2 regions of the Bulleidia sp. zg-1006 genome follow, and region 2 is predicted to be linked to the other one. Evidence: predicted binding sites of a transcription regulator. Region 2 holds the regulator's gene; the other holds the start of a gene.
The links. Region 2 encodes HrcA, which represses chaperone genes, less so after heat shock. Its sites were predicted from a motif close to TTTTAGCACTNNNNNNNNNNNAGTGCTAAAA; they were not measured.

Region 1 (3,437 bases), 320 kb from region 2:
ACTGTTAAATACCGCTTCAAACAAATGGAAGAACTGTTTGGGCTGGATTTAAAGAAAGAAGAGCCCTTGTTAGAGCTTAGTTTACGATTTATGCACTATCAAGAAAAAAACCAAGATGATTAGTCTTGGTTTTCGTCTGTTTGGACTTGTCCACTTGTTCCATTCAAGATATTCATGAATTCTTCACCGGTAATGGTTTCTTTTTCATAAAGGAATTGAGCTAGTTTATCTAGGTCTTGTTTATGTTCGGTTAATAAGGATTTTGCTAAATCGTGTTGCTTCTTAACCAAAGCAACGACTTTCTTATCAATTTCACCAGCTGTCGCATCGGAGCAAGCTATAGATGTATCGCCACCTAGGTATTTATTCTGCACGGTTTCCATCGCCACCATATCAAAATCAGACATACCGTAACGAGTAATCATGGCTCTAGCTAATCGAGTGGCTTGTTCAATATCATTGGAAGCTCCGGTTGTAATTGAACCAAACGCTACTTCTTCAGCGGCACGACCACCTGTTAAAGTCGCGATTCTTTCTTCCAATTCTTCTTTAGTGTATAGAGGATGGTTTCCTTCTTCCACTTGCATGGTATAACCAAGAGCACCGGAAGTACGAGGGATAATCGTAATCTTTTGCACAGGGGAGCTATGTGTTTGTAAAGCGGCCACTAGGGCATGACCTATTTCATGGTAAGAAACAACCAACTTTTCTTTGTCCGTTAAAATCGCATTCTTCTTTTGATAACCGGCAAAGACAACTTCGATACTTTCCTCTAAATCTCTTTGACTAACGGCTTGACGATGTTCACGAACAGCTCTTAAAGCGGCTTCGTTAATGATATTCGCCAGTTCAGCACCAGAAGCACCGGAAGCCATACGAGCAATGATGTTGTAATCAATATTTGGTTCTGTTTTTACCTTCTTAGCATGAACCTTTAAAATATCTTCACGACCTTGCAGGTCCGGTAATTCAACAGGCACACGGCGGTCAAAACGACCTGGACGAAGTAAAGCCGGATCAAGGTTTTCCGGACGGTTTGTGGCAGCTAGGATAACCACCCCATTATTGTTTTCAAAACCATCCATTTCCGTTAGTAATTGGTTCAGAGTTTGTTCACGCTCATCATTACCGCCAATGTTACCGGAGCGTTTACCGCCAACCGCATCAATTTCATCAATGAAGACGATACAAGGTGCTTTTTCTTTCGCTTTTTTAAACAAATCACGAACTTTGGAAGCTCCCATACCAACAAACATTTCAATAAACTCAGAACCGGAAATAGAGATGAATGGCACATTGGATTCACCGGCAACGGCTTTCGCTAACATGGTCTTACCCGTTCCTGGAGGACCAACTAAGAGAATGCCCTTTGGCATCGTAGCACCAATGGATTTGTATTGGTTTGGATCATGTAAGTAGTTGACGATTTCTTGTAAGTTTTCCTTGGCTTCATCTTCCCCGGCAACGTCTTTGAAGCGAATATCTTCTTTGGATTTCTCATGTACACGTGCATTGGATTTACCAAAGTTAAATATTCCACCACCAAGAGGGGAATTGGAACCATTCTTAGTGGCATTTCGCATCAACATACGAACAAAGAAAGTGGCGATTAGAATCGGGAATATCCAAGCTAATAGAATGTCTATCCAAGTATTACTTGCTTCTTTGATGGTGGAAGAAAAATCTACTTTGTGTTCATAAAGACGTTGCGTTAATTGTGGATCATGGATAACCCCTGTTTTATAAATGGTTTTATCGTTTTCAACTTCGTAATAGATTTGATTTTGTTCGACACGGACTTTCTTAACTTGATTATTATTGGTTTTCTCAATGAAAGTGGTGTAGGATGTTTCCTTGATATTTTGTTGCTGGACAATTGGTCGCAAGATTAAATTCATGGAAATCAGCACTAACATAACCAAAGAGTAGTAATACAACAACGGTTTTCGTTGTTTGTTATTGTTATTATTCATATTGTCACCTCTTTAGCACTCTTAATGAAAAAGTGCTAAAACTATTTTATCATCCCCAGTTGAATTGTAAAGCAGGTTGATTATGTGAAGTTGTGTGTTGACAGACGGTCACTTATTTATTCGTCAAAAAGAGTGGCTTTATATTATAATAAGTAAGATTTTGGCTTAGAAATAGAAACAGAGCTAAGGGGTTGAATGAATGAAGAAAATAAAAATTGATTTTTCAAAGAAAATGATCAAAATTGCGACACTTATTTTTGCACTGTTGATGCTTGGGGCAATCGTCTCTGGTGGAATGGGTTACCAAAAATTAAATGCCAAGGTGGGTGAAACCAAATACGTTGGTCAACTAGAAATGACAAGAGATAAAGAAAGTGAAGATTTCAGTGAAGATGCGACGGTATTTGATGTGGTTTACCGACAGGGTGAACAAAAGATGATTGTGAATTATTCCAAAGAGGAATACGACCATTTGAAAAAGGATACCATTCAAGCCCATCAATACAAAAGTCAAGATGGTACGAACTTATTCTTTACAGAGAAAAATCCTAATTTAGAAAAAATACAGGCTACTTATAAAGAAAAGATGGCTGAAAAAACAATGTTCTTTTTTAATCTATGTTCAGCCTTAACAATCTTATCCATTTCATTATTGATTATGATTGTCTTTGGACAAATGTTTACGACCTACGAGAAGTCGTGGTTCTTATCGATTATGGTTTTAGCGACGATAGTCGCCATCGTCTCTCCATCGGAAAGTGCGAATGGGGTGAATGGAATTATCATTATGTGGTTGTACCTCATGGATACTTTCCTTAATATCTTATGTGAACTATTAATATCGAAACAAAGTAAATACAATTTCCTTGTCTCGATTGCAGTGGAATTGGTTGAAATAGCGATTAGCTTGGTCTTGATGTATCGCTTTGCGTCTATGGTGGTTACATTGTTGTTCTGGATACCGATTGATATTTTAAGCTTTATCAATTGGTCGAAACATGAAGATAGGGAAGATGAAGATTTAACCATTGTGCGCCGTTTGACTGGTTGGCAAGAAGTTTTAGTTATTAGCGGTATTGTGGTCTTTACAGTTGTAGTTGGCTATTTTATTAGTGGCTTAGATATTCAAACTGACTTTGTGATGAATCGTACAGTAGCTACTTGGCTTGCGTATTTAGATGCTTGCGCAACAGCGGTTGGTATAGCGAATGGTTTATTCATTTTCTTTCGCTTTCGTGAACAATGGTTGGCGTGGTTTATCAGTGCTATTTTAGAGGCAACGATGAATATTATGTTAGGACAATACGTCTTATTGGTATTGAAGCTTGGTTATTTAACCAATTCAACCTATGGCTATATTAAGTGGACAAAGTATATTAAGTCTCATAAAGAAGAGAGACTAACAGTTTTCTAAGAGAAGCTTCATTGCGTGAATGACTTGAAAAGGCTAGAATTAGTGTGAGT
Region 2 (3,437 bases):
TTATCAGCCTTGAAAGTATCCGCTAACCAATCCATGATGCGATTATCAAAGTCATCACCACCTAATTTTGTATCACCGGCGGTTGAAAGAACTTCAAATGTTCCATCTGCAATTTCCAAAATAGAAACATCGAATGTTCCGCCACCTAAGTCATACACCAAAATCTTTTGTTCCATATCATTATCTTTATCCAAACCATAGGCTAAAGCGGAAGCAGTTGGTTCGTTGATAATACGACAAACATCCAAGCCGGCAATCTTACCAGCATCTTTGGTTGCTTGGCGTTGGGCATCGTTAAAGTAAGCCGGTACTGTAATAACTGCCTTTTCTACTTTTTCACCTAAGTAAGCCTCTGCGTAATCTTTTAAGTAACTTAAAATCATTGCTGAAACTTCTTGTGGTGTATATTGTTTGCCTTCTAAAGTTACTTTTTCATTGGTTCCCATTAAACGCTTAATGGAATAAACCGTCTCCTTGTTGGTAATCAATTGACGCTTCGCCGCATCACCAATAATTCTTTCCCCATTCTTAAACGCAACCACCGATGGTGTTGTTCGATTCCCTTCTGGATTAGCGATTACTTTCGCTTCTTTACCTTCCATAACAGCGACACAAGAGTTCGTTGTTCCTAAGTCAATACCAATAATCTTGCTCATATTCTAGTCCTCCTTATTCTGAAACTTTAACCATTGCCGGTCTTAATAATCGATCTTTAATCATATAACCTTTTTGCAATATTTCAATCACTATGTTTGGTTCAACACCTTCCTTAGCTTCACTCATTAAAGCTTGATGGAAGCTACCATCAAATTGATGATTTAAAGCATCAATTTCTTGAACACCTTCTTTCGCTAGAGTGTTTTGAAGTTGACTATAAATCATCTCCACACCTTTGCGATAGGCTTCATCTTGTGTTTCTTGCGCCAAGGCTCTTTCACAGTTATCTAAAATCGGTAATAATTCTTTCGCAAAATTTGCCATTTGGAATTTTGTCCTTTGTTCAAAATCTGTTTGTAAACGTTTCTTCATGTTTTCCGCATCCGCATAGGCTTTTGCATATTCATTTTTCAAGATAGCCACTTGTTCTTCTAAAGTTATGACTTGAGCTTGCAGCTTTTCTTCTGCACTCAATTCAACTTCTTCTTCAACCGGGCTTTCTTCTAATTTTTCTTCTACATTTTCATTTTTTTCAGTCATGGTCATCTCCCTTTCGATAGGCCTCTTCAATCATGCGTGCCACATAATCCAGCAGTGGCACAATCCTGTCATATTCCATACGACTAGGACCGACCACCATTAATTCCCCGCTGTCTTCATCATTCAAGTGAAACTTTGAGCGGACAATCGCTAAATCATTCACCCAAGTTAATTGCGAACCGCCCCTTGTTGTAAGAGCAACCGCATTCGCATTTTCATCCATTTGTTTCCAGATGCTTTCATCTTCAAACATACCCATCAATTTTTTCATCTTATTGATGTCTTCAAATTCCGGTTGGAAAAAAACCTTATCTTTCCCAGAGAAGTAAACGGTATCGTTTGCGAAACGAATGAAAGCTCTTAGAAACGCAGTAAATAAAACATCATGCCTTTGCACAACCGCATTTAGCTCTGGCTTAATTTCTTCTAATCTTAAAGCCAATTCCGTTAAAGCGACACCTTTTAAGCGACGATTCAAAATATCGGTTGTGGTTTCTAAGTCTTGAATGGAAACGGATTGCTTGAAATGAAAGTTTCTTGTTTCCGTATGCCCTTGATCAGTAATAAAGACACAAACTGCATTTCTTTCATCTAACGGGAATAATTTAATGTGTTCTAAGTGCTGTTTTGAAGCATCTGGTCCAATTGCTCCAGCCGTCATGTTAGTCATTTCTGAAACAATTTCACAACTTTGACGAATCGCTTCATCTACACTCATAAGTGATGCTTCAAAGGCATCATGAACAGCAACCTCCATGCGCTTATCCAAATTGGACTCATCCAATAAAGTTTCGCAATAGAAACGATAGCCCATGGTACTAGGAATACGACCACTACTCGTATGTGTCTTTTCTAAATAACCCATTTCTTCCAATACTTGCATATCATTACGAATAGTTGCACTGGAATAAGCTAGGTGATACCTTTCTTGCAAGGCTTTGGATCCAATCGGTTCGGCGGTTTTGATGAACTCATCCACGATAGCTTTAAAGATTTGAATTCTTCTTGGCGTTAGCATCCAACATCACCTCCTTATTGGCACTCTAATTGAATATCTGCTAGTATCGTATCCCATTCGTTTAGCACTGTCAACTATTAAGTGCTAAATTCTTCCAACTTTTTTTGGGATTGCTTCTTCTATCTCTCTACTTGTATGATAGATGTGTTAACAAGGAGTATTTATGAAATATAATGCAGTGATTTTTGATTTTAATGGAACTTTACTATTTGATACGGATTTACATGTCAAGGCTTGGGATACAATCTCACAAAGCTTAAATTGTGGTCCTATTACATTAGAAACCATTCTAACAAAGTATTGGGGACTAGCGAACATTGATTTATTAAAGGGCTTAACGGGAAATCGCTATAGTGATGAAGAATACACTAATCTTTCAAAGAAAAAAGAAGCTTTATATCGCTCCTATGTTGAAGCTGATTCTTCTTTTCAACTAGTGGATGGTGTGCCTGAATTATTGGATTATTTAAAAGACAAGAATATTCCTTTTACCATTGCTTCAGCTTCCATCAAGGATAATATTGATTTTTACATTCGGCATTTTCACTTAGATCAATGGATGGATCCTAAAAGCATTATTTACGATGATGGTAGCTATGCGAATAAGAAAGAAATGTACCAACAAGCCATGAAAAATTTAAAGGTTAGTGATAAAGTACTTGTTTTTGAAGATTCTATCCATGGCATTAAAGCCGCCTTAGAAATAGGAGCCGATGTGATTGCGATTGATTCCCCTCAATTAAGAAATCTTCACCATCCAAATATCAAAGCTTGTATCCACAATTACCAAAATATCTTTGCCTTATTTGATTAGGGAATGAATATTCTTTAGATAATAAGCTTATGGATAAGGTCTTATCCATAAAAATTTAAAAATCTCCTTGAATTGTCAAATCAATTGCAACTTAACTGAATGATATACCTCATATGGAGTTTCCAATTTAAGCATTTACGAGGTCTAAGATTAATTTCTTTCATTTTTGCCTAATCATTGTATGCTTAGAAAATCCTTTCCCTCTATCTGGGGTTATCGTTTTAAGATTTTTTGCTCGCTCCAGTTCCAAATTTACAACACCCATAAACTTGTATATTTTTTTGTCACAAATCAATTGTTATGGTATTCCATTTAGATACGCACAACATGACAGCAACTTCCTAAAATTCAAGAATATTTTTCATCTATTAATTTTATCTGTTCTATACCTTCATATTTCAATACATC

Region 1: the regulator HrcA is predicted to act here: its motif matches at 1,984-2,014, upstream of ftsH (ATP-dependent zinc metalloprotease FtsH).

Annotation. Positions count from the first base shown of each region.
Region 1 is NZ_CP069178.1:187,217-190,653, forward strand. It holds gene JOS54_RS00925 (CdaR family transcriptional regulator) at 1-123, shown strand, start outside; gene ftsH (ATP-dependent zinc metalloprotease FtsH) at 120-1,973, opposite strand; gene pnuC (nicotinamide riboside transporter PnuC) at 2,173-3,387, shown strand.
Region 2 is NZ_CP069178.1:508,900-512,336, reverse strand. It holds gene dnaK (molecular chaperone DnaK) at 1-656, opposite strand, end outside; gene grpE (nucleotide exchange factor GrpE) at 670-1,197, opposite strand; gene hrcA (heat-inducible transcriptional repressor HrcA) at 1,190-2,215, opposite strand; gene JOS54_RS02620 (HAD family phosphatase) at 2,379-3,029, shown strand; gene JOS54_RS02615 (hypothetical protein) at 3,378-3,437, opposite strand, start outside.